2 regions of the Solibacillus sp. FSL R7-0682 genome follow, and region 2 is predicted to be linked to the other one. Evidence: riboswitches for the same ligand, from Rfam matches in the RefSeq annotation. Region 2 holds a riboswitch; the other holds the start of a gene.
What was found. A riboswitch is a leader RNA that binds a small molecule or an ion and turns the genes downstream of it on or off. The one in region 2 is predicted to bind FMN.
Positions count from the first base shown of each region.

Region 1: it holds a riboswitch for FMN, as region 2 does, so the genes downstream of both, MKZ17_RS13970 (ECF transporter S component) here and ribE (riboflavin synthase) in region 2, are expected to answer to the same signal.

Region 1 covers NZ_JBBOUI010000001.1:2,749,579-2,754,107, reverse strand. Annotated here, with positions in the region: gene MKZ17_RS13985 (ATP-binding protein) at 1-409, shown strand, start outside; gene MKZ17_RS13980 (RNA polymerase sigma factor SigX) at 624-1,157, shown strand; gene MKZ17_RS13975 (hypothetical protein) at 1,154-2,368, shown strand; FMN riboswitch at 2,521-2,696, shown strand; gene MKZ17_RS13970 (ECF transporter S component) at 2,939-3,517, shown strand; gene brnQ (branched-chain amino acid transport system II carrier protein) at 3,952-4,529, shown strand, end outside.
Region 2 covers NZ_JBBOUI010000001.1:1,588,839-1,593,367, reverse strand. Annotated here, with positions in the region: gene MKZ17_RS08120 (MBL fold metallo-hydrolase) at 1-283, opposite strand, end outside; gene ribH (6,7-dimethyl-8-ribityllumazine synthase) at 425-889, opposite strand; partial or broken gene ribB (3,4-dihydroxy-2-butanone-4-phosphate synthase) at 930-1,514, opposite strand; gene ribE (riboflavin synthase) at 1,527-2,162, opposite strand; FMN riboswitch at 2,288-2,423, opposite strand; FMN riboswitch at 2,593-2,728, opposite strand; gene MKZ17_RS08100 (hypothetical protein) at 2,852-3,040, opposite strand; gene MKZ17_RS08095 (sensor domain-containing diguanylate cyclase) at 3,130-4,101, opposite strand; gene MKZ17_RS08090 (DUF4085 family protein) at 4,307-4,529, opposite strand, start outside.

The DNA.
Region 1 (4,529 bases), 1.2 Mb from region 2:
ACAAGCTGCAAAAGAAAATCACGTTACTTTGCAGTTTGAAACGGATATTCCAGAGGATATGGAAATTCATATTGATGAAGATCGAATTGAACAAGTTTTAACGAATTTAATTGATAATGCTATTCGACATACGTCAGCTGAAGGTTTGGTAACAGTATCGATTCAGCAAAAGCAAAATTTTGCAAAAATACAAGTACAGGATACTGGCCAAGGAATTCCTCAAGACGATCTACCATACGTATTTGAGCGTTTTTATAAAGCAGATAAAGCGCGTACTCGCTCAAAGGGTGGTACAGGACTTGGTTTGGCGATTACTAAAAACATTGTTGAAGCTCATAAAGGAACAATTTCTGTTGACAGTGTCGAACAGCAAGGTACTACTTTTACATTTTATTTACCATTATCATAAAAATGTTTAATGAGGTACAATTTGGCACAGTGTATGACTTTTTACTATAATGGAAATATGCAAGGAGAGGGGAGTTGTCCTGTAAGTAATTACTTTCAGAGCAGCTCCTTTCTTCATATGTTGAGTAGATGAGCCTAACTAACTAATAATTATTTGCTGGTTTGTAACTTTTTTTGTTTTGAAACGACAAATTAATAGAACGGAGGTGGGATGGGTGCAACAATCCATATTCCATCGATTATACGACATGTATCATCAAGATGTTTTTAATTTTTTGTTTTATTTAGTGAAAAATCGTTCAGTTGCGGAAGATCTTTCGCATGAAGTATATATACGTGTATTGAAATCCTATGATCGATTTGAAGGGAAAAGTAGTGAAAAGACATGGCTATTCTCTATTGCCAAAAACGTAGCGATAGATCATTTTCGGAAGAAACAAATTCGAGATAAGCATGCGTTTACAGCATTTGATTGGGAGACAGAGCAACTTGTTTCACCGGTACCTTCACCTGAAGAGTATACGGAGCATAATGATCAATTGCAGCAAATATTAGTTGCATTAGAAGAATGTTCTGGAGATCAAAAAATGGTTGTCATAATGCGCTACATGCAAGAGTTATCGATACAAGAGACGGCAGAAGTGCTTGGTTGGACAATTGGTAAAGTTAAAACAACACAGCATCGAGCACTGAAAAACTTACGCCAAATACTTGATCGAAATAATGGAAAGGAGGCGAATTCATTATGAAAAAAGAGCATTGGGATGAGAGTGAGATTGAAAATTTATTAAAGCAGTCGCCAAAAGTTACAGACAATCGTTCCAAAGAGGAAGTTTTCCAGCGACTTTTAGATGAAGGTGCATTTAGTGAACAATCGCCTCAGCCACAAAAAAAAGTTGTTAAACCGAAAGGAATTCGCTGGACGCCATTAATTGCTTCTATTGCTTCGCTATTTTTAATTGTTGTATTTGCAAGACAGTTTATTGGTTCGTCAAATAATGTAGCACAGGATCAAGCAAGTGAGGCATTAACCGAAAGCTCTTTAAAAATGGCTGATAGCGCAGCGAAAAATGAACGATTGGCTTTGCCGGAAGAAGCCTCATCCTTTTCTCTGGATGAATCATTAGCTGCACATACGTTAGTATATGAGTCACAATTACAAGATGTAACGCTATTCACAATTGGCTTATCAGGTGATAATGCAGAAAGTGTACCAGTTAGTTTTTTAATTCCCAATGAAATTGTCAATGAAAAATTAGGAACGACAGCACCAACCAAGTTGCAGTTGTATGAAGCATTTGCTCCATTAATTGATGAAGAGGGGCGAGGTTTCAGAGAATTCCATCCTTTTAAGGGGAAATTCCTGGAAAAGGATGGAGAATTAGTTCATCAATTGCCTAAAGATCATCCATATGATACAAGTTTAGGGGCATTATCGAATTATACTGGTACCCTTATTGATACTTTTAGTGATGATTATGAGCAAGTGTATTTAGAAAACATGGATGGAGCAAGTATTGACCTTGATTATGTGGGCGAGGTGAAAGAGCCGATTTCGTTAAGAAGTTCGTCGGAAAAATATAATTATTATGCTTATCAAATGAGTACTGGCGCGGTCTATTTAAGTCCTAATTTTCGTATGAGCTATTCCACAGTGGAAGAAGCACTACAAAATATGACAACCGAAGCGAATGATATTTATCGAACAGTAATTTTGCCAAATGTAACTTACACAGTGAAGAGCGATAAGAATGTAGTTACTGTGAAATTTGATAATGAACTTGATTTACAACAATTTGATGCCATTGAAGTGATGCGTATGATCGAAGGGATATTAATGACAGCTGCCCAATTTGATCGACAAGTAAAGTTCGAACAAATTGTCCAAGAAGAGTGGAATGGCTTTAATTTTACAGGGCCATTAGATAAACCAATTGCAGCAAATATCTTTTATTATTAATAATTATAAATCATGGGGTTTCATCTTACGTAATGGTCGGAAGATGAAACCTTATCTATAAATTCAAATAAATTTACTAGGAATTGTATGCAATAGTCTTTACAATTCTTTTTTTTTATTTATAATAGGTAGTGTAACATAATTTAATATTGATTCATCTTCGGGGCAGGGTGTAATTCCCGACCGGCGGTAATAAAAGTGTCAACCTCTGACCATTCACTTGGAGGACGTTGCGTCAAAACTTTTCGAGCCCGCGAGCCACTTTGTGTGTGCAGGATTTGGTGTGATTCCAAAGCCGACAGTATAGTCTGGATGGGAGAAGATGAAGGTACGGTCGTCATTTTATGAAAAATGTCGTACGCTTGTAGTACAATAAAAATATCCTTTTGTATAAAGGCTTCTTTTGTATACAAAAAATAGGATGTTATAACTACAAATGTACGGATAGACCCTTATTTAAGTGTGCCTATTTCTCCCTTATGTAAATATTACATAAGGGTTTTTTCATGAAAATGGTATGTCCGTCCTTTCTTCTTGCGAGATAGAATCAGCAATGAGGAGAGATTTAGTATGAAAAAGAAAAGTTTAAAGTTACGTTCATTCGTAACAATCGGAATGCTAAGTGGGATTTCATTTGTATTAATGTTATTTAACTTCCCGTTACCGTGGTTTCCTGTCTTTTTACAAATCGATTTTAGTGATGTGCCTGCATTAATAGCGGCAATTACAATGGGACCGGTTGCTGGTATTTTAGTGGAACTTATTAAAAATATTTTAGATTGGGTATACACAGGAGCGCCTGAAGGGATTCCTGTAGGGCATTTAGCGAATTTTGCTACAGGTGTATTATTCATTTTACCTGCTTACTTCATCTATAAAAAAATTCCAACTGTAAAAGGTTTAATTATAGGCTTGGTTGCGTCAACTGTTGTGATGTCAGTCGGTATGGCAGCGTTAAATTATTTAGCATTTTTACCTATGTATACGTATCTATTAGGAATGCCAGAATTCGATATGTATGAAACAGTTATATTAGGTATTTTACCATTCAATCTTATTAAAGGAATTATGATGCTAGTTATTGTCACGATGATTTACCGTACAATGCGTGTGTGGATTGAAAATCAGCGTCGTCAATATATTGCATAATGAATATATAGTAGGAGCTGCACTATGAATACGTGTATTCACAGTGCAGCTCTTTTTTTGGGTTCTATAATATTTGTTGGGGTATCTATTCAATTTGTGCTATATGAATATCCCAGGATTAAAAGGTTTAATCTTAGAAAATTGTGAGCCCGCGGAAAGCGTCCGCCCGTAATGGAAATCAACGGACTTGTTTAGAAAAAAACAAAAAGGTAGTGCCAATTAATGAATCATTATGACATTACCCCAACATTTGACTTAGAACCTTTTTTTGAAATAGTAGATTTTCGGTAATATTCTGAATAAAAATTTCATTATTAAAGATTTGCTATTGTTTTCACTTTAATTGCCTGTTATCATATTGTCTATTGTTGTGAAAAATCGATATATTTCGTCAATACTCAACAAAGAAATTTTTCATCTTAGGAGAGACGACAATGGATAAAAAAATACCATTTTCAACGTATGCGGTAATTGGTACGATGCTGTTTGGGATGTTTTTTGGAGCGGGTAACTTAATTTTTCCAATCCAAATGGGTCAACTTGCAGGTACAAATTATTCGCTAGCACTATTTGGTTTTTTAGTAACGGCGATTGGATTGCCGTTTTTAGGAATTTTAGCAATAGGCTTATCAGGGAGCAATGGTTTACGAGATTTAGCGAGTCGAGTGCACCCAGTATTTGGTGTCATCTTTGCCTTAGCACTCTATTTAACAATTGGTCCGTTTTTTGCAATTCCACGTACGGCAACGGTGCCGTTTGTTGTAGGATTTGAACCGTTTATTGACCCATCGCAGGCGAAAATATGGCTCGCCGTATTTAGCTTTATATTCTTTGCTATTGTCTTTTATTTTTCGCTAAATCCAGCGAAAATTATGGATTATATCGGAAAATATTTAACCCCAGCATTTTTAATTTTTTTATTTATATTAATTGCTGTTAGTTTGTTTTCACCGATGGGTAATTTCGTTGAGCCTGTAGGCAGTTATATAAATGAAGCGTTTATGACGGGCTT
Region 2 (4,529 bases):
CGCCTACATGATCAAAATGCCCATGGGTTAAAATAATTGCTTTAGGACGACTCTTTGTACCAAATCGTTCAGCAGTAATCGCAATAATTTGATCTGCAGAATCCGGCATGCCGGCATCAACTAATACAAAGTCCTGTGTGTTTTGCTCTCCCACTAAGCAAATATTCGAAATTTGAATTGTATAGTAAAATATATCTGGTAATACTTCTTCCCCTCGACCACTATTAATTGTAGTTGCCGGAACATATTTATAATCACTACCGTAGTTCATTTCCTGATCCATTTCTTTTCCTCCTGTAAAGTAAAAAATACAATCAGGATTATTATCTCTCTAAATTTAAAATTTATTTGACTAAATGACATTTCTTACATTAGATCATATATACGTTACATCATTTTTCAACAATTGTTATTAATTAACAAATTAAAACATTCGATTCAAATTTGCCATTTCTATCGCTGAAATAGCACTATCATAGCCTTTATTTCCAGCTTTTGTACCTGCTCGCTCGATTGCTTGCTCGATATTTTCTGTTGTGACAACGCCAAAAATTATTGGTACTCCTGTATCTAAACCTACTTTTGCAATGCCTTTTGCTGCTTCATTGCAAACATAATCATAATGTGTAGTTGCGCCACGAATGACAGTTCCAAGACCTATTACAGCATCATATTTTGAAGATTCCGCCATTTTTTTCGTGATGAACGGAACTTCAAATGCTCCAGGTACCCAAGCGATATCAATATTATTTTCATCTACTCCATGACGCTTTAAACCATCTAATGCGCCGCTCAGTAATTTATCATTAATAAATTCATTAAATCGTCCTACGACAATCCCAATTTTTAAGTCTGTGCCTACTAATTGTGCTTCAAAAATTTGTCCCATGTTGATTGCTCCTTTAAACTTGTTGGAATTTTGTTTGAATATATGTGACTAAGTGGTCGATACATATTAATTTCATATTGTGTTTTTCAGCAATTTGCTCAAGCTCAGGTAATCGAGCCATCGTCCCATCATCCTTTAAAATTTCACAAATAACTGCTACCTCTTGTGAATTGCTTAAACGTGCTAAATCAATACTAGCCTCTGTATGGCCGCGACGCTTCAGTACCCCTCCATCTTTTGCAATTAGCGGAAACACATGACCTGGTCGGTGAAAATCTGTTGGTTTTGACTGTTTATCAAGCATCGCTAAAATCGTTGCCGAACGTTCAAAGGCACTAATACCTGTTGTTGTCGATTGATGGTCAATACTAATTGTAAAGGCTGTTTGGTGAGCATCCGTATTACGCTCAACCATCGGCGTCAACGCCAAGCTTGTTGCAACTTTTTCAGAAATGGGTGTACAAATTAAACCACGTCCATGTACAGCCATAAAATTAATATTTTGCGGTGTCGCATGTTCACCTAGCACAACAAAATCACCTTCGTTTTCACGATTTTCATCATCGACAACGATGATTATTTCACCTTTTTTAAGTGATAAAATTGCCTCATCTATTGTGTTCATTTCAACCTCTCCTTAAAATCCGTTTCGTTGTAGAAAATCTTTCGTAATATTCGCCGTTCCTCGATTCGCTATATGCTTTTCTACATATTTGCCAATCAAATCCGTTTCAATATTGACGATTTCTCCGACCCTTTTTATGCCGAGAATGGATTCTTTATAAGTGTGTGGAATTAATGACACCGTAATTGTTGAATCAGACAAATCAAAAATCGTTAAGCTTGTTCCGTCAATCGTAATGGACCCTTTTAAAATGCAGTTGTTAAGCAGTGACTTCTCCATCATTAAATCTACGTACACCGCATTTTCCACTGGTCTTTTTCGTAAAATGGTCGCTATCCCATCTACATGGCCTGATATGATATGTCCACCAAAGCGTCCTTGTAAAGACATTGCGCGTTCAAGATTTACTTTTGAGCCCATTCGCAGGCTTTGGATACTCGTTGACTTGATCGTTTCAGGCATAACATCAACAGTAAACTCACCCTTCGTAAAATTGATGACTGTTAGACAAACACCATTTACTGCGATGCTGTCTCCTAACTTTACATCTTCTAAAATTTTCGTAGCTTGAATTGATAGTTCCATTGCTTGCCTGGATAGGCGCATTTGCGTCACGGTTCCTATTTCTTCAATAATTCCGGTAAACATCTTTTTCTCACCTCTTTTTAAAATAAAAAAACCCCGAGCATAAGGTTCGGAGTTTGATGAGAGGTAAAATTGGCATCGTCAAATAAGACTTTTGAACGTAAATTTTTTTCAAAGTCTACTTGCACTGCTTCCTTCTCCCATCCAGACTATAACTGTCGGCTTTGGACTCACACCAAATCCTGCACACTAAAAGTGGCTCACGGGCTTAGAGAATACCTCCTCACCGTCGATTGGGAATTTCACCCGACCCCGAAGGAAATCTATTAATTTTTGAAATGAAAAAAATCCCTTTCACTGGGGTGAAGGGATTATATGCAACACAAATAGACCTCTTTGTTGCAAAATTTTCGCACAAAAAGATACTACAAATTTGGCCTACTTCTAATATGTATGCCAAATTAAACATTTAACAATTGGTTAAAATGCTTGCCTGCTCCTTCTCCCATCCAGACTGTAACTGTCGGCTTTGGACTTGCACCAAATCCTGCACACTAAAAGTGGCTCACGGGCTTAGAGAATTTCTCATCACCGTCGATTGGGAATTTCACCCGACCCCGAAGGAATTTATTCAATTCGTCATTATTGTATCATAAACTTGTAAAAGAAAAAGTAAAATTTGTGAAATGACCAAAGCATTGGTTTTAATAAAAAAACATGCTATAAGATTTCCTTTTAGCATGTCACATGTTTTACACGCCCATTTTACGGCGCGTGTTGCTTGTTTTTTTCGATTGTTGGCTTTTCATCTTTTTCGTTGATGTATCGCCCTTTAAATTGTTTTTATTATTTGCTCCATTATTTTTTTTATTTTCAAGCTGTTGCTTTACTAAATCTTGCAAACTCATTTTCTTTTTTGGTGCTTCATGATTTTCAGTCATTTTGTATTCCCCCTGTCCAATTTTATTATGAATACAGTATATACGGATTCATGCATATTTGTAAAAGATAACTAAACATACGCTGTATTTTAATCGAAAGATAGGAGCCTATCGTTACTTTGTTTCCTATTCCTCTTTTGTTCATACATTTTTCCATCGGCTTCCACAAATAAACGATCCATTTCACCAACAGATTGCTGACTATGTGCAAAGCCCATTGACATACGAAGTTTGAAGGATGGCTGGCTGTCGTTATAGTAGTGTAATTGCTCTACAATGCGTGTACATAAGTCCTCTACCTGATTTTGATCGACATTAGGCATAATTATCGCAAATTCATCCCCACCAATTCTCGATACGAATAGACAATCCGTACTAAATTGATCGAGTACCTTTGCTGCTTCCTGAATTAAATGATCCCCACTTTTATGACCTTTTGTATCATTAATCATTTTTAAATCATCTAAATCACATAAAATTATCGCAATGGACGTATTTTCGATCGTATTATATGTATCCATTAATTTTTCAAAGAAATCACGATTATAAATATTCGTTAATGAGTCATGATATAATTTATAATTTAATTCTTGCTCTAACTGGACCTTTTCATCAATATTCCTTAGAATTCCCTGTACGGCGATCAGCTCTCCATTTTCATATACCGGGGTTGCGTGTTCCTCAAACCATTTATAATTCCCGTCATTATCACGAATACGCTGTTTAATTGCCTTTGAATAATCTATTGTACCATTTAATTTACTTAAAAGAATATCATAATCTTTAGGATGAATACGTTCAAAGATTAAATACGGCTCAGTAAATAATCGTTGTTGCATACCTTCACCTAAAAAACATTCAACGGAAGGACTCATGTATTTATGTCCGTAGTCCGGGTGCACTTGGTAATAATAAATAATATCTTTTGAACTTTCAGCAAGTTTTAAAATTGCACTTTCTGTAACAAAGCCTACGTTTTTATTATATTTTCTAATTTTCCTAAAGCACTGCATGAATACAACACCAGCTATTAGTCCAAAAATAAAATAAATCCACTTCATCTCATGCTTGCCCCTTTTAAATTATTTTTGCAATACTATCATTTACAATAAAGGGTAAGATGATTCAATATTACCGAAATATTCTTGCAATAATTCAATAATACATTTCTTTTGTTTATAGGTCAATATTACTTATTTATTTTCCTTATTTTACTATTAAATGTGTTTAAAGTCACTTAATGGTTTAATTTGGTAATGAAATCCTTTATTCAAGCAACCATCTTGTTTTTGCTTCTTCTCCTAATAAATCCAAATTTTTGAAATGGCTTGCTGTAATCTCCATTAGTATCTGCTCATGTTCCGGTACCTTTATATTGGTTAATACTCGATTCACTATATGTGCTGCCTCTTCACCTAGCTCAAACATCGTATTAAAGGCACGGATTCGCAACACTTGATCATCACTTAACGCGGCTTCCTCTAACTGT